Regions from separate parts of the Streptomyces sp. NPDC049887 genome, predicted to be linked through region 2. Evidence: riboswitches for the same ligand, from Rfam matches in the RefSeq annotation. Region 2 holds a riboswitch; each other region holds the start of a gene.
The links. Region 2 has a riboswitch for cobalamin ahead of AB0J10_RS09865 (prenyltransferase/squalene oxidase repeat-containing protein). Riboswitches for the same ligand answer to the same signal wherever they lie in the genome.

Region 1 (4,204 bases), on a different contig from region 2:
GCGGGACGGCACGGGTACGGGGGTGCCGTGGGCGGTCACCCGGTACGCGCCGTCCCGGGTGGCCACGACGTCCACGTACTCCCCCTGCGGACGGCCGCAGCGCCGCTCGCAGCCCGACCAGTACACGGGCAGTCCGCCCCGGCCGGGGGTCACGTCGGCCCGCACGTCGGCCAGGGACTTGGCGCATCCGGGCCGGCCGGTGCACGCGCCGACCCCCCACCAGGGCGAGTCGGTGCCGGTGATGAGACCCGCCCGCCCGAGTGCGTCGAGGTGTGCCCGCGCCGTGCCGCGGTCCGCGAACCCCGGGACGACGGCCCCGCGCCACGGGGTCAGCCGCACCTCGTTCGCGGGCGCCGGCAGCAGCTGCCGCAGTTGCGCGGCGGTGAGCCGTCCGAGCGGAGCGGCGACGGACACGGTCCAGCCGTCCGGTCCCGCAACGACGCCGGGCAGCGGTCCGGTGCCGGGTCCCTCGGGCCGATCCTCGGGCGGTTCCGGGGCCGCACCCGGGGCGGAGCGTTCCGTTCCGGTGACATGGGGGAGCGGTTCCGCCGCCACCCCCGCCCGCTCCAGCGACTCGTCCACGCCGATCTCATGCCCCTCCGGCAGCTCCCGCACGCGCCACGCCCCCGTGCCCGCGCCGGCGGTCAGGAACGCCTCCGCAGCGGCGAGCGCCGCGCGTGCCGCGTCGGTGGCAGGTACCCGGAAGGCGTGGCGCCCGACCCGCAGCACCGCCCGTCCGTCCGCCCCTGCGAGCAACGTCACATCCGCGCCGAGTCCGGCGACATCGCCACGGCCGTCGTCCAGGGCGAACAGGAACCGGCCCGAGAGACCCGCGGCCCGGTCGCTCGCACACAGCAGGGCGTCCAGCTCCCGGGCCCACAACTGCACGTCGGCGCTGCCGAGTCCGTCCAGTCCGGCCAGCGGCGAGGCCACGACGTTGCGCACCCGCTCATGGGTGTCGGAGGGCAGCAGCCCGGCGTCACGCAGCAGTTCCGCCAGCTCCGCCCCGCAGCCGTCCGTCAGGCCGCGCAGCTCGGCGTTCCCCCGGGAGGTGACGCTCAGCGCCCCGTCGCCCAGCCGCTCGGCCGCGGTGGCCAGCGCGCACAACTGATGCATCGTCAACAAGCCGCCGGGAAGGCGGAGTCGGGCCAGCAGCCCGTCGTCCGCCGCATGCAGCCGCAGCGCGCCCGGGCAGGCGTCACCTCGGTCCCGTATGCGGCGTTCGCCCCGGTCCGGAGGGGTTGTCGGTGTGGGCGGCATGGCGGCGAGCATACCCACGTCCTTCCAGGTGGCCGCCCTGCCGGCGGGCCGCAGCCTCTACTATGCAGAACGGCACAGGGTCCCAGGGCCCTAGGGAGGAAGCCCGGTGGGAATCCGGCGCGGTCCCGCCACTGTGAACCGGGTCCCGGCGACGGGGTCCGGTGAGTCAGGAACTCCCGCCGACCACGACCACCCGGGGCGCGGAAACCCCGAGGAAGGCCTGCGCACGCGATGACGCACGCGACGATCCTGCTGCTGTCGACCTCCGACACCGACCTGCTCAGCGCCCGCGCCGCCGAGGGCCCGGTCCGGTACCGCTTCGCGAATCCCTCCCGTCTTCCCCTCGACCGGCTGCCCGAGCTCCTCGACGGCACCGACCTGGTCGTCGTGCGCCTCCTCGGCGGCATCCGCGCCTGGCAGGAGGGCCTCGACGCGCTGCTGGCGCAGGGCAGGCCGGTGGTCGTCCTCACCGGCGAACAGGCCCCGGACGCCCAGTTGATGGAGACGTCCACCGTCCCCATCGGGATCGCGGCCGAGGCCCACGCCTACCTCGCCCACGGCGGCCCGGACAACCTGGAGCAGCTCGCCCGGTTCCTGTCGGACACCGTCCTGCTCACCGGCCACGGCTTCGCGCCGCCCGCGCCCGCCCCCACGTGGGGCGAGATGGAGCGCACCCCGCGTCGCGACAGCGGCCCGCTCGTCGCCGTGCTCTACTACCGGGCCCACCACATGAGCGGCAACACCGCCTTCGTCGGCGCCCTGTGCGACGCCGTCGAGGACGCCGGCGGCCGGGCCCTCCCGCTGTACGTCGCCTCGCTGCGCGCCCCCGAGCCGGAACTGCTGGAACGGCTCCGCGACGCCGACGCCGTCGTCACCACCGTCCTCGCCGCCGGCGGCACCCGGCCCGCCGAGGCCCAGGCCGGAGGGGACGACGAGGCGTGGGACGCGGGCGCACTCGCCTCGCTCGACGTGCCCGTGCTGCAGGCCCTGTGCCTGACCGGGCCGCGCAGCGCCTGGGAGGAGAACGACGAGGGGCTGTCCCCGCTGGACGCCGCCAGCCAGGTCGCCGTCCCCGAGTTCGACGGCCGCCTCATCACCGTGCCGTTCTCGTTCAAGGAGATCGACGAGGACGGCCTCCCCGCGTACGTCGCCGACCCCGAGCGCGCCGCCCGCGTCGCCGGCATCGCCGTGCGCCACGCCCGGCTGCGGCACATCCCGAACGCCGAGAAGCGCCTCGCGCTCGTCCTCTCCGCGTACCCGACGAAACACTCCCGCATCGGCAACGCCGTCGGCCTCGACACCCCGGCCTCCGCCGTCGCCCTGCTCCGCCGGCTGCTCGACGAGGGCTACGACTTCGGCACCGAGGAGATCCCCGGCCTGGCGTCCGGGGACGGCGACGAACTGATCCGCGCGCTCATCGAGGCCGGTGGCCACGACCAGGACTGGCTCACCGAGGAGCAGCTCGCCCGGAACCCGGTCCGCGTCCCGGCCGCCGACTACCGGCGCTGGTACGCGACCCTTCCCTCCGAACTGCGCGAGGCCGTCGAGGAGCACTGGGGCCCGGCGCCCGGCGAGATGTTCCTGGACCGCTCCCGCAACCCGGAGGGCGACATCGTCCTGGCCGCCCTGCGCCGCGGCAACCTGCTGATCGTCATCCAGCCTCCACGCGGATTCGGCGAGAACCCGATCGCGATCTACCACGACCCCGATCTGCCGCCCTCGCACCACTACCTCGCCGCCTACCGCTGGATCGCCGCCCGGCAGGACGAAGGAGGGTTCGGCGCGGACGCGATGATCCACCTCGGCAAGCACGGCAACCTGGAGTGGCTGCCCGGCAAGAACGCCGGTCTGTCCGCCGCCTGCGCGCCCGACGCCGCGCTCGGCGACCTGCCGCTGGTCTACCCGTTCCTGGTCAACGACCCGGGCGAGGGCACGCAGGCCAAGCGCCGCGTCCACGCCACCCTCATCGACCACCTCGTCCCGCCGATGGCCCGCGCCGACTCCTACGGCGACATCGCGCGCCTGGAGCAACTGCTCGACGAGTACGCCCAGATCTCCGCTATGGACCCGGCGAAGCTGCCGGCGATCCGCGCCCAGATCTGGACCCTGATCCAGGCGGCGAAGCTCGACCACGACCTCGGCCTGGAGGACCGCCCCGACGACGACGGCTTCGACGACTTCCTGCTGCACGTCGACGGCTGGCTGTGCGAGGTCAAGGACGCCCAGATCCGCGACGGACTGCACCTCCTCGGCGGCGCGCCCACCGGCCCGGAGCGCGTCAACCTCGTCCTGTCGATTCTGCGGGCCCGGCAGATCTGGGGCGGCACGACCGCCCTGCCCGGACTGCGCGAGGCGCTCGGCCTCGACGAGTCCGCCGCGACGCGGACCACCGCCGACGAGGCCGAGGCCCGCGCCCGCGCCCTGGTCGAAGCCATGGAGGACGCCGGCTGGGACCAGGCCGCCGTCGCCTCCGTGGCCGAGGGCCACGGCAAGGCCGTCGCCGACATCCTCGGCTTCGCCGCCCGGGAGGTCGTGCCGCGCCTCGCCGCCACCACCGACGAACTCGACCACACCGTCCACGCGCTGAACGGTGGCTTCGTCCCGGCCGGACCGTCCGGCTCGCCGCTGCGCGGCCTGGTCAACGTCCTTCCGACGGGCCGGAACTTCTACTCCGTCGACCCCAAGGCCGTGCCTTCCCGCCTCGCCTGGGAGACCGGCCAGGCCCTGGCCGAATCCCTTCTGCAGCGCTACCGCACCGACAACGGCTCCTGGCCGACGTCCGTCGGACTGTCCCTGTGGGGCACCAGCGCGATGCGCACCGCCGGCGACGACGTCGCCGAGGCGCTGGCGCTGCTCGGTGTCCGTCCCGTCTGGGACGACGCCTCCCGCCGCGTCAACGGCCTCGAACCGGTCCCGCTCGCCGAGCTCGGCCGCCCCCGCATCG
Region 2 (4,204 bases):
GCCGGCGGCGGGCGCGCGCAGGGCACCGCCCAGCGGCCGGCGCGCCCGCGGGGCACCGCCGGACAGTCGACCGCCGCGGGGCGCGGCACCGCGCTCGCCGCTCCCGACGCCCGCGCCAGGGTCGTTTGCGGGGCCGCCGACGGGGCCGCCGACCGGGCCGTCCAGGGTGCCGGCGTCCGGGTCGTTTCCGGAACCTCGACCGGAGTCTCTCTCCGCGCCCGGGCCCTCGCCGGCACCGTGGTGGGAGCCCGTGTCCGCGCCCGGGTCGTCTCCGGGGCGGGCGTGCGGGACGCCGCCCAGCAGCCGGACGTTGCGACGCCGTCCGTGCGGCTGCACGGGATCGTCCGGCGGCGGGGGCGCGGGTGGCGGGGTCATCCGCGGCGGCGGGACTGCCAGAACGCCGCCCCGCCCAGCGCGAGCAAGGCCGCGATGCCCGCGAAGAGCCCCAGCGAAGGGCCTCCGTCGGCCGCCCCGGAGGGCTTCCCGGCCGGCGGGGCGGGCGCGCCCGACTCCTCGGACGCCGGGCCCCCGGCCGGGACCTGCTCGCCGCAGCCCGTCCTCGGGTAACCGGAGATCGCGCACAGCAGCGCGTCCGAGTTGTAGCGGAGGGGCTTGGCCACCGCCGCCAGGGCCTCCGCGCTGGTGGCGTCGGAGGGGACCGCGGCGCAGCCGGACGCCGGTGCGGACGGGGGCTTCTCACCGGACGGCGCGTCCGCCTCGGTGCCGAAGTCGATCACGATCCCGACCCGCTTGGTGCCGGGCTTCGCCGGCGTGTCCGCGCACAACTGCGAGAAGGAGGGGGCGGTACGCGGCTTCGCCGAGTCCTGCGAGTCCGCGCTGACGGAGAAGCGGTATCCGTCGACCGAACCGTCGGCCGGCCGCGCCGTGGCCGGTCCCTGGGTGGCGTAGGCCCAAGCGGCGCCGTCGGACTGCCAGAACGACCAGTACCGGTAGCCGGCCGCCTGCGCCTGCCCCGCCACGCCCGGTACCGCGAGCACGGCGCCGAGCGCGAGGAGGAGCGAGATCACTCGCCGGTGCATCACGGCTGCCTGCTCTTGCGGCGGCCGCTGATCAGGATGCCTATGCCCGCACCCGCCGCGAGGCCGGCACCGACGATCCACCAGATTCCGGCGCTGTCTCCGCCCTTGTGCTCCTCGCCCGCGTCGCTCTTCGCCCGCGGAGCGGGCGGCGCGGTGGTGGAGACCGGCTCGGGACCGGTCGCGTTCAGCTGTCGTACGAGGTCGGCGCCGCCGAAGTCCCGCGGGTCGTCGCCGTGGGCGTGCGCGGCGAGGATGAGCTGCGCGTACGCCGCCGGGCCGCCGTCCTTCGCCCACGCGGCGGAGTTCTTCTCCAGCCATCGGACCGCCGTGTCCGCCTTGTCGCCGTGCCCGGCGGCGGAGAGCGCGAGGACCGCGTCCGCCGTGTTGCCGAAGTCCGGGAGCGGGGACGGGTCGGCGGCGCCCGGCATCGGCGGCGAGTCCAGATGGCCGGTCTTCGCCAGCGCCGTGGCCAGGTACGCGGCGCCGTTGCGGGCCGACTGCTCCGGGGTGGCCTTCGCCGGGGAGGCGCAGGCGGCGGGGGCGCCGTCCGGCTCCGGGCCGGAGACGACCAGGCCGCGGCCCAGCCCGGCGAGCACGGCGGCCGCGGTGGCGTCGCCGTTGGCGAGGAGCTTTCCGGTCTTGTCCGGCTGGTAGGCGAAGGCACCGCCCCCGGCCTTGTCCGAGCACGGCACGGCGAACGTGACCAGCGCGTCGAACGGGTTCTTGCCGCTCTTCGACTTCACCTCGCCCGGCCGCGCCTTGGCCGCGGCGAAGGCGCCGATCACGACGGACGTGGAGTTCGCGTCGGACGGCATGCCCGGGTTGTAGCTCCAGCCGCCGTCCTCGTTCTGCACGGACCTCAGCCACTCGAGGCCCTTGTTCACGGCGTCCCCGTGGCCGCCGAGGGCACGCAGGGCCTGTACCGCCGCGGCGGTGGCGTTGGTGTCCATCACCGTCTTCGCGTCGCACGGCCCGGAGACGTCCGCGCGGTAGGAGGCGAAGCCGCCGTTCTCGCACTGCTGCCCGGTGAGCCACCCGACGGCCTGCTCGGCGGGCACGGTCTTGACGACATCCTGGGCGAGCAGGGCCAGCGACTGCCGCCACACACCGTCGTAGGTGGGGTCCTTCGTGCCGTAGAGCCCGGTCGGGAGCGCGGCCGACGGGGAGGGGGTGGGGGCGGCCGTCGCTGCCGGGGCAGCGGCCACGCAGAACACGGCGGAAGCGGCGGCGAGCGCTGCTGCGCTGCGGCGAACGGACATGGCGGGCTGGGCCTCTCCTGCGGGGAGCCGGGCACAGGCACGCTGAGGTACCAGGCTCCGGCCCCGTATTCCTCGACGGTGCCTGCCAGCGGGCCGGTCCCGATGGCGCGAGCCGGTCACGGCCGGTACGGGGCATTCCGACTCGCCGCCTGCGACGGCGGCTCACGGCTGCGGGTCAGTGCCGGATTCGCACCGGCTTCCCCCCGTACGGGTGTGATGACGACTCGCACACTCTACCGGTCCGTAATCCCCGCCCCTCGGGACGGGCGGCCCAGTACGGCGGAGGCCCTCGGCGGCCTGTCCCCCGGGCCTCGCACGGATCACGGCGGGGCCGGCGGCTCGTGCGGGGGTGCGGCCTCGAGTGGATCTCGCGGGGCCGGAGCGGACGGCGTGAGGGGTCCGGCCAGCGCGGATCACGGCGCGAGCCGTGTTCATCGCAGTCCGCGCGCCCCGGCTCGGCCCACCGCGGTGTACGTCACCGGGTCGCTGCCCGGCACGGCTTCCACCCGGCCCAGTTTCACCAGGCGGCGCAGATGGGCCTCGGCCTCCGAGACGGCGATGGTGCGGGAGCCGTAGGGGATCTCGTCCCACGGCCGGTTCCACTCCATGCACTCGGCCAACTGCCACGGGGTGAGAGGTTCGGCGAGAAGGGACAGCAGCCCGGTCAGCCGCTCCTCGTGGTGGGCGAGGAGCTCCCGGACCCGGGCCGGGGCGTCGGTGAAGGCGTGCTGGTGCGCCGGGAGAACCTCGGCGGCGCCGAGGCGGCCGACGCGTTCCAGGGAGTCCAGGTAGTCGCCGAGGGGGTCGGTGACCGCGCCGTCGTCGGGGTCCTCGTACAGGCCGATGTGGGGGCTGATGCCGGGGAGCAGATGGTCGCCCGAGAAGAGGCGGCCGCGGCCGGGGAGGTTCGCCGGGTGCTCCTCCTCCAGGTGCAGGCACACATGACCGGGCGTGTGGCCGGGAGTCCAGATCGCCCGCAGCCGCCGCCCGGCGAGGTCCACCAGTTCGCCGGGCGCGATCTCGCGGTCGGGCAGGGCCGCCCGCAGCCCGGGAAGGGCCCGCGTCCGGCCGCTCTCGCGGGCCGCGAGCAGCGGGGCGAGGTGCTCCTCCGGCGCCCCGACGGCGGCGAGCTTCCCGACCAGGTAGTCGAGCCAGGCCCCGGGCCGGGCCTCCCGGGTGCGGCGGACGACGGCGATGTCGGCCGCGTGCATCGCGACCCAGGCGCCGGACGCCTCGCGGACCCTGCCGGACAGCCCGTGGTGGTCGGGGTGGTGGTGGGTGACGAGTACGCCGTGGACGTCGGCCACCGCGAGGCCCAGTTCGGCCAGGCCGTCCGAGAGCGCCGTCCAGGAGGCGGGGTCGTCCCATCCGGTGTCGACGAGGACGGGTCCGCGGCCGGTGTCCAGGACGTGGACCAGCGTGTGTCCCAGGGGGTTGTCCGGGATGGGGACCTCGAGGGACCACACACCGCCGCCGTGCTCCGTCACCCGCGTCATCGGCTCCCCATCCTCCCGGCCCGGGCCCAAGAACGAGAACCCGTTCCAATCGTCGCCCAAGTCGACTTCATTGCAAAGGGCTCGGAGGTGTGCCGGGCCGGGGCGGAAGCGACGGTCCGCGGGTGCGTCCCGGAGGCGTTCCGCGGCCGCGCGTCTGCCTCCCGGGTGCGGGTCCCGGCCGTGGACTCCTCCGGCGGGAACTGGTATCTGTTCAGGCGGTCGGCGTATCTGAAATGCCGTCAGAAATGCTGGAGCGCTCGGAGAGCCGGGGTCGCGGGAGGCAGTCGTCATGTCCGAACTGGTGGAGCACGGGAAACTCTTCGTCGGCGGGGAACTGGTCGACCCCCTCGGCACGGACACCATCGAGGTGGTCTCACCGCACACCGAGCAGGTCATCGGACGCGTCCCG
Region 3 (4,204 bases), on a different contig from region 2:
CCTGGTGTCCGGCGGCGGGTCGGGGCACGAGCCCCTGCACGGCGGGTTCGTGGGAATCGGGATGCTCTCGGCGGCGTGCCCCGGCGAGGTCTTCACGTCCCCGGTGCCGGACCAGATGGCCCGGGCAGCGGCGGCGGTGGACAGCGGGGCGGGTGTGCTCTTCGTGGTGAAGAACTACACCGGCGACGTGCTGAACTTCGACATGGCCCAGGAACTCGCCGAGGACGAGGGCGTCCAGGTGGCCAAGGTGCTCGTCAACGACGACGTGGCCGTGCAGGACAGCCTCTACACGGCGGGCAGGCGCGGTACGGGCGCGACGCTCTTCGTGGAGAAGATCGCGGGTGCCGCGGCGGAGGAGGGGGCGCCGCTGGAGCGGGTCGAGGCCGTCGCCCGCCGGGTCAACGAGCGGTCGCGCAGCTTCGGCGTCGCGCTCAGCGCGGTGACGACCCCGGCCAAGGGCAGTCCGACCTTCGATCTGCCCTCCGGTGAGCTGGAGTTGGGGATCGGCATCCACGGCGAGCCCGGCCGGGAGAGGCGGCCGATGATGACGTCGCGGGAGATCGCGGACTTCGCGGTGAACGCGGTCCTGGAGGATCTGCAGCCGTCGAGTCCGGTGCTGGCGCTGGTCAACGGCATGGGCGCGACACCGCTGCTGGAGCTGTACGGCTTCAACGCGGAGGTCCACCGGGTGCTCGCCGAGCGGGCCGTTCCGGTGGCCCGGACCCTGGTCGGCAACTACGTCACCTCGCTCGACATGGCGGGCTGCTCGGTGACGCTGTGCGAGGCGGACGAGGAGATCCTGCGGCTGTGGGACGCCCCCGTGGAGACGCCCGCGCTGCGCTGGGGCCGCTGAGCCATGCCCGGCCCGGCCGACGGCGGCTCCGCGTCCGCGGGCCGCGACGACGCGCGCGGGGGAGCCGGTGCGTCACGAGAAGGAGGCGGCGCTGTGCTCGACGCGGATTTCTTCCTCCGCTGGATGAACGCCCTGGCCGAGGCGGTGGACCGCGAGGCGGCCCGGCTGACCGAACTCGACGCCGCGATCGGGGACGCCGACCACGGTACGAATCTGCAGCGGGGTTTCACGGCGGTGCGGGCGGCGCTGGAGAAGGACGTGCCGGACACCCCCGGTGCGGTACTGATGCTGACCGGGCGGCAGTTGATCTCGACGGTCGGCGGGGCGTCGGGACCGCTGTACGGGACGCTGTTGCGGCGGGCCGGCAAGGCGCTCGGCGACGAGGCCGAGGTGACGCGGGCACAGCTCGCCGAGGCGCTGCGCGCGGGGATCGCGGCGGTGGCGCAGCTCGGCGGCGCGAAGGCCGGGGACAAGACGATGCTGGACGCGCTGGAGCCCGCGGCCGCGGCGCTGGACGAGTCCTTCGCGGCCGCTCGGGAGGCCGCCGACGAGGGCGCGGCGGCGACCGTGCCGATGCTGGCCCGCAAGGGGCGGGCGAGCTATCTGGGCGAGCGCAGCATCGGGCATCAGGATCCGGGGGCGACGTCCTCCGCCCTGCTGGTCGGGGCCCTCGAGGAGGCGGCACGATGACCGGCCCGGTCGGGATCGTCCTCGTCTCCCACAGCGCGCAGGTCGCGGAGTCGGTGGCCGACCTCGCCCGCAGGCTGGCCGGCGCCGGCGACGCCGTACCGGTCGCCGCGGCGGGCGGGACCGCGGACGGCGGCCTCGGCACCAGTTCGGAGCTGACGGCGCGTGCCGCGCACGAGGTGGACCGGGGCGCCGGGGTGGCCGTGCTGGTCGACATCGGCAGCGCCGTGCTGACGGTCAAGGCGCTGCTGGCCGAGGGCGACGAACTCCCGGAGGGGACCAGGCTGGTGGACGCGCCGTTCGTGGAGGGCGCCGTCGCCGCGGTGGTCACCGCGTCCGCCGGCGCGGATCTGGACGCGGTGGAGGCGGCGGCCGCCGAGGCGTACGACTATCGCAAGGTGTGACCGTGCGCATCCGTGCGCGGCTTGTGATGCACCTGGTCAACGCACTAATGTCGCAGGGCCTTGGTGAACGGGAAACCGGTGGAGTACCGGTGCGGCCCTCGCCACTGTGATCGGGAAGTCCGGCTCTCTCCGCAAGGAAGCCACTGGACCGCCACGGGAGACCGTGGTGTCCGGGAAGGCGGAGCCCGGGCGGCAGGACCCGTCAGCCAGGAGACCGGCCAGGGCGCGTTGTCCATCCACGAGGTGCTGGAGAGGGTCTCCCAACCATGCATATAGCCGAGGGGTATCTGCCCCCTGTGCACGCCGCCGCCTGGGGCGTCGCGTCCGCCCCCTTCGTGATCCACGGCGTACGGGCGCTCACCCGTGAGGTCAGGGCGAATCCCGAGTCCACCCTGCTGCTCGGCGCGTCGGGGGCCTTCACCTTCGTCCTGTCGGCACTCAAGATCCCTTCCGTGACCGGCAGTTGCTCGCATCCGACCGGCACGGGGCTGGGCGCGATCCTGTTCCGGCCACCGATCATGGCCGTGCTCGGCACGATCACCCTGCTCTTCCAGGCCCTGCTGCTGGCCCACGGCGGACTGACCACGCTCGGCGCGAACGTGTTCTCGATGGCGATCGTCGGGCCGTGGGCCGGCTTCGGGGTGTACGCGCTGCTGCGGCGGTCCGGGGTGTCGCTGATGGTGGGCGTTTTCTTCGGCGCGTTCGTCGCGGACCTGTCCACGTACTGCGTCACCAGCGTGCAGCTGGCGCTGGCGTTCCCCGACCCGGGCAGCGGCGTGGCCGGAGCCCTGGCCAAGTTCGGCGGCATCTTCGCGCTCACCCAGATCCCGCTGGCCGTCAGCGAGGGCCTGCTCACCGTGCTGGTGATGCGGCTGCTCGTGCAGTCCAGCAAGGGTGAGCTGACCCGCCTCGGAGTGCTCCTCCAGGGCGGGGCCAAGAAGGAGGCCGCGGTCCGATGAGCCGTAACGCGAAGATCAACACACTGCTGGTGGCGATCGTGGCGGCGCTGGCGGTGCTGCCGCTCGCCCTCGGTCTGGGCGACCACAAGGAGGAGCCCTTCACGGGCGCCGACGGGGAGGCGGAGACCGCGATCACGGAGATCGCACCGGACTACGAGCCGTGGTTCGCGCCGCTCTACGAACCTCCGTCCGGGGAGGTCGAGTCGGCGCTGTTCGCCCTCCAGGCGGCCCTGGGTGCCGGTGTCCTGGCGTACTACTTCGGGCTGCGCAAGGGGCGGCGGCAGGGTGAGGCGCGGGCGGTGGCCGGGGAGGCGCCGGCCGCCGGTTCCGCGGGGCTTTCCGATACCGCGGGCCCGGGCGCGTAGCCGCCGATGCTGCCGATCGACGCGGCGGCGCACGGCAGTCGCTGGCGCCGCCGTCATCCGTGCGAGAAGGCGGCACTCGGGCTCGGACTGACGGTCTGCGCCGTCGCGCTGCCGCCGTGGCCGGGCGCCGTCCTGGTCGCCGCGGCGGCCGTGTCCGTACTGCTCGGGCCCGCCGGGGTGGCTCCGCGGCAGCTGTGGCGGGCGTGGCGCGTGCCGCTTGGGTTCTGTGTCACGGGCGCGGTGCCCCTGCTGTTCTCGGTGGGCGGCCCCGACGGCTTCCTGGCGCTCGCGCCCGACGGCCCCGCGGACGCCGTGCGGATCCTGCTGCGGACGTCCGCCGCCTCGCTCGGGGTGCTGCTGTTCGCGTTCACCACGCCGGTGTCGGACGTGCTGCCCCGGCTGGTCCGGGCCGGGGTGCCCGGGCCCGTCGTGGACGTGGCCCTGGTGATGTACCGGATCGGCTTTCTGCTGCTCGACGCGGTGCACCGGATCCGTCAGGCGCAGGCGGCCCGGCTCGGGCACACGACCCGGGCGGCGGCCTGGCGGTCCCTCGCCGGGCTCGCCGCGACCGCCTTCGTGCGGGCCTTCGACCGGGCCCAGCGGCTGCAGACCGGACTCGCCGGGCGCGGCTACGACGGAACGCTGCGGGTCCTGGTGCCGCCCGCGACGGTGTCGGCCCGCTTCCTGGCGGCGACCGCCGGGCTGCTGGCGGGGATCGTCGCCCTCACCCTCGTACTGGAAAGGTCCGTACTGTGAGAACGTCCGTGGACGCGAGCGTACCCGGGGCCGGGGCGCCCGTGGTGGAACTGGCCGGCGCTGGATTCTCCTACCCGGACGGCCCGCCGGTGCTGCGCGGTGTCGACTTCGCCGTGCCGGGCGGACGTTCCCTGGCGCTGCTGGGCCGCAACGGCAGCGGCAAGACGACCCTGATGCGGC
Region 4 (4,204 bases), on a different contig from region 2:
CGTCACTCAGGTAGGCCATTCGGCAGGCGCGGTCTCACCCGCGAGCCTGCGACAGCGCCGTCGGAGAACCCGACAGGCCTTCCCGGCTCCGGGGAACACCGGAGCCGGGAACAGCAACCCCAATGGCGCACCGAACCGGCCCTCGGCAGGCGCAGGTCCCCCTGGCCTCCTACGGTCAACGATGACTGCACAGCCACCGTCCCTAAGCCCCGGACTCACGCTTCGGCGCACTGATGGAGGCTCAGGATGAGAAGAAGACGAAAGCGGGGTCGCGGGTATGGCCGACGCAGCGATACAGACTCCTCCGCCAGGGCCGTCCCCCCGCGCTGGGCTCCCGAAGGAGCCGGGCCGGTGCAGACTCCGCCGGAGGGCCTTGCTTCGCAGGGAGAGAGCATGTGCGGTCGTGCTGCTGGCCGGGCTCCTCATCGGTGGGTACATCGCTCCATCGGGAGGCCCGGGCGGTCCCACCGATGCCGCACGCAACGGGGACGTAGTAGGTGTTCCAACCCACCTGCGCAATGTGCCCCAGGGGATTTCTGCTGTGGCCGACGGAAAACTGCTCGTGTACCGCATGCCGGGTATGCGGGGGAACCAAGTCAATGCGACGGCCATGCTGTTCCTTCCCAAGAAGGCACCTCCGGCAGGAGGTCGGCCGCTCGTCGTGTGGGGCCACGGAACCGTCGGATGGGCACCGCAGTGCGCGCCCAGCGTCCAACTCCAGGAACACAAAACCTGGGTCGACGGCCCGAACGACGCCTTGCTGGCAGCCGTCCTGAAGATGGGCATCGCCGTCGTCGCGCCGGACTACGAGGGGCTGGGGCCCGCGTCCGCGGGCGTCACCGCGGGCCACGGCTACTACGACCTGTCCAGTGAGGGCAACTCCATGATCTTCGCCGCGGTCGCCGCGCAGCGATACCTGGGCGACAGGCTGTCAGGGCAGTGGGTCCCAGCGGGATGGTCGGAAGGCGGCTTCGCAGCACTTGCCGCCGCCTACTACTCAGACTCTGCCACCAAGGCAGACCCGGACCTGGAATACCGCGGTGCCATCACCCTTGCCCCGGTCCCAGACGTGCCCGCCATGAACAGAATCCTGTGGCAGGTCATCGACAACGCGTCCCAATCCGGGCTCCCCCCGACGGACCACCAGATCGACCAGTTGGTCTTCGCCAACGCAGAAACCATCTACTTCACGAAGACCGAACGATACGCGGGCTACCACGTCGACCCCAGCCAGGTCTACGGCCCGAGAATGCTCAGGTTTTACCACCAGGACTGGCAGCGATGCCTGGACGACCTGAACGCACTTGTCAAGCAGGACATCCGGAACTATCTGGCTGCCTCCCCGTCACACCGTCCGGACTCGTATCCGGGGGTTCGCGGAGACACACCCAACTCGCTTCCGGAGAACAGACGGTTCTTCGAACAGAACCAGGGCAAGCTCGAAGCCTCGACCCTGCCGGGCTCGGTCCTGTGGCTGTACGGGACGGACGACATCACCAGCCCGAACTCCGTCACCTACAACGTCGTCAACAAGATGGTGGCCAACGGCAACGACATCAACCTCTCTGTCCTGGAAGGGGCAGGCCACTACGACGTCCCCGTCGTCGGCCTACCGCTGATCCAGGCTCGCCTCAAACAACTCTTCGCAATGGAGTCATAACGACCTGCCCCCGGTCCACCGGGTTTGCCGGCCCGCTCCCAGTCTCCGGCCGTGTACGGGTGCACGGGACCGGCCAGCACCATCATCAGCCCCATCTCGTCTCACACGAGAGCCCGTCACAGATCCGGTTCCACGTCTCCCGGTCGACCATGCCGGCCTCCACCCGGACAACCGCGGGTACGGCCCACCGGCCAGGTGGTCCTCCACCATCTCGGCGAACTCAACCTGCGGATCGGGAACGTGACCGACCCGCCGACGGTGCAAAGCACCCTCGGGCGTCCAACTCCACGTTTTCGGTCTCCTCGGTATCGAAGTCGCACGAACCGCTGGTCGCAGACCCGAATCGGTGATCTGCGAAGCACGGGTCTAGGCTGACCTGTGCAACTGGTTCGCCCCGTCCTCCAGGCGGGGCGTCGCAAGAGGGAACCCGGTGGGAATCCGGGACTGCCCCGCAGCGGTGAGCGGGAACGACCGCCGTCAAACGCACTGGGACCTCCGTACGGGCCTGGGAAGCGACGGCCATTAGGTGTCCTCCGGTCAGGGGGGACGTGCCCGCGAGTCCGAAGACCTGCCCGTTGCCCGCGCGCGGACGACTCCGTGCGCGGACATCCCGGTGACCTCGAGGGCGGGTCGGCGTACACACCAGGCGAACGGCCGTGCCTTGTCTCGCACGCTCGCACCGTCCGGTTCGTCACCCCTTCGCGCTCTCGTCCGGCCTCCGGGATCTCAGGGATTCATCTCGCGAAGGAGATCTCCGTGACATCGAAGTCCGCAGCCGAGGCAGCACGGGCCACCGTGTACGGCTACCCCCGCCAGGGCCCGAACCGGGAACTGAAGAAGGCCGTCGAGGGCTACTGGAAGGGCCGGGTCACCGCCGACGCCGTCCGTGCCACCGCCGCCGAACTGCGCCGCTCGAACTGGCAGCAGCTCGCCGAGGCCGGCATCCACGAGGTGCCCACCGGTGACTCCTCGTTCTACGACCACGTCCTCGACACCACCGTGATGGTCGGCGCGATCCCCGAGCGCCACCGCGCCGCCGTCGAGGCCGACGCCCTGAGCGGCTACTTCGCCATGGCGCGCGGCACGCAGGACGTGGCGCCGCTGGAGATGACGAAGTGGTTCGACACCAACTACCACTACCTGGTCCCGGAGCTGGGTCCGGACACCGTGTTCACAGCCGACTCGACCAAGCAGGTCGCCGAGCTGAGGGAAGCCCTGGCCCTCGGACTGACCGCGCGCCCCGTCCTGGTCGGCCCGGTCACGTACCTCCTGCTCGCCAAGCCCGCCCCCGGCGTATCCGCGGACTTCGAGCCGCTCACCCTCCTGGACCGGCTGCTGCCCGTGTACGCCGAGATCCTCGCCGACCTGCGCTCGGCCGGCGCGGAATGGGTGCAGCTCGACGAGCCCGCACTCGTCCAGGACCGCACCCCGGCCGAGCTGAACGCCGCCGAGCGCGCCTACCGCGAGCTCGGCGCCCTCACCGACCGGTCCAGGCTGCTCGTCGCCTCGTACTTCGACCGGCTCGGCGACGCCCTGCCGGTGCTGGCCAAGGCCCCGGTCGACGGACTCGCCCTGGACTTCACCGAGTCCGCCGCCGCCAACCTGGACGCCCTCGCCGCCGTCGGCGGACTTCCCGGAAAGCGCCTGGTCGCGGGGGTGGTCAACGGCCGCAACATCTGGGTCGACGACCTGGAGAAGTCGCTGTCCACCCTCGCCACCCTGCTCGGACTGGCCGACCGGGTCGACGTGGCCGCCTCGTGCTCGTTGCTCCATGTGCCGCTGGACACGGCCCCGGAGCGGGACATCGAGCCGCGGATCCTGCGCTGGCTCGCCTTCGCGAAGCAGAAGACGGCCGAGATCGTCACCCTCGCCAAGGGTCTCGCCCAGGGCACCGACACGATCACCGCGGAACTCGCCGCCAACCGTGCCGCTCTGGCCTCCCGAGCGGGCTCCCCCATCACACACGACCCGGACGTACGGTCCCGTGTCGCGGCGGTCGCCGAGGCCGACGGCCGCCGCTCCCAGCCCTACACCGAACGGGCCGCCGCCCAGCGCGCCCATCTCGGGCTGCCCCTGCTGCCGACCACCACGATCGGTTCCTTCCCGCAGACCGGCGAGCTGCGTGCGGCCCGCGCCGACCTGCGCGCCGGCCGGATCGACGCCGCCGGCTACGAGGAGCGCATCAGGGCCGAGATCCAGGAGGTCATCTCCTTCCAGGAGAAGACCGGCATCGACGTACTGGTGCACGGCGAGCCCGAACGCAACGACATGGTCCAGTACTTCGCCGAGCAACTCACCGGCTACCTCGCCACCCAGCACGGCTGGGTGCAGTCCTATGGCACCCGCTACGTCCGCCCGCCGATCCTGGCCGGCGACATCTCCCGCCCCGAGCCGATGACGGTGCCCTGGACGCGGTACGCCCAGTCCCTCACGTCCCGCCCGGTCAAGGGCATGCTCACCGGTCCGGTGACCCTGCTCGCCTGGTCGTTCGTCCGCGACGACCAGCCCCTCGGCGAGACCGCCCGCCAGGTGGCCCTCGCCCTG

Region 1: linked by a shared signal. The riboswitch ahead of cobN (cobaltochelatase subunit CobN) and the one ahead of AB0J10_RS09865 (prenyltransferase/squalene oxidase repeat-containing protein) in region 2 are both predicted to bind cobalamin.
Region 3: linked by a shared signal. The riboswitch ahead of AB0J10_RS20315 (energy-coupling factor ABC transporter permease) and the one ahead of AB0J10_RS09865 (prenyltransferase/squalene oxidase repeat-containing protein) in region 2 are both predicted to bind cobalamin.
Region 4: linked by a shared signal. The riboswitch ahead of metE (5-methyltetrahydropteroyltriglutamate--homocysteine S-methyltransferase) and the one ahead of AB0J10_RS09865 (prenyltransferase/squalene oxidase repeat-containing protein) in region 2 are both predicted to bind cobalamin.

What each region holds. Positions count from the first base shown of each region.
Region 1 is NZ_JBFAMM010000009.1:98,140-102,343, reverse strand. It holds gene AB0J10_RS13830 (hypothetical protein) at 1-1,272, opposite strand, end outside; cobalamin riboswitch at 1,320-1,455, shown strand; gene cobN (cobaltochelatase subunit CobN) at 1,492-4,204, shown strand, end outside.
Region 2 is NZ_JBFAMM010000006.1:134,494-138,697, forward strand. It holds gene AB0J10_RS09855 (energy-coupling factor transporter transmembrane protein EcfT) at 1-66, opposite strand, end outside; gene AB0J10_RS09860 (SCO2322 family protein) at 372-1,040, opposite strand; gene AB0J10_RS09865 (prenyltransferase/squalene oxidase repeat-containing protein) at 1,040-2,299, opposite strand; cobalamin riboswitch at 2,410-2,544, opposite strand; gene AB0J10_RS09870 (MBL fold metallo-hydrolase) at 2,731-3,795, opposite strand; gene AB0J10_RS09875 (aldehyde dehydrogenase) at 4,085-4,204, shown strand, end outside.
Region 3 is NZ_JBFAMM010000016.1:28,966-33,169, reverse strand. It holds gene dhaK (dihydroxyacetone kinase subunit DhaK) at 1-853, shown strand, start outside; gene dhaL (dihydroxyacetone kinase subunit DhaL) at 947-1,543, shown strand; gene AB0J10_RS20320 (PTS fructose transporter subunit IIA) at 1,540-1,944, shown strand; cobalamin riboswitch at 1,961-2,182, shown strand; gene AB0J10_RS20315 (energy-coupling factor ABC transporter permease) at 2,211-2,903, shown strand; gene AB0J10_RS20310 (energy-coupling factor ABC transporter substrate-binding protein) at 2,900-3,268, shown strand; gene cbiQ (cobalt ECF transporter T component CbiQ) at 3,275-4,024, shown strand; gene AB0J10_RS20300 (ATP-binding cassette domain-containing protein) at 4,033-4,204, shown strand, end outside.
Region 4 is NZ_JBFAMM010000018.1:137,802-142,005, reverse strand. It holds gene AB0J10_RS22175 (lipase family protein) at 542-1,660, shown strand; cobalamin riboswitch at 2,029-2,251, shown strand; gene metE (5-methyltetrahydropteroyltriglutamate--homocysteine S-methyltransferase) at 2,417-4,204, shown strand, end outside.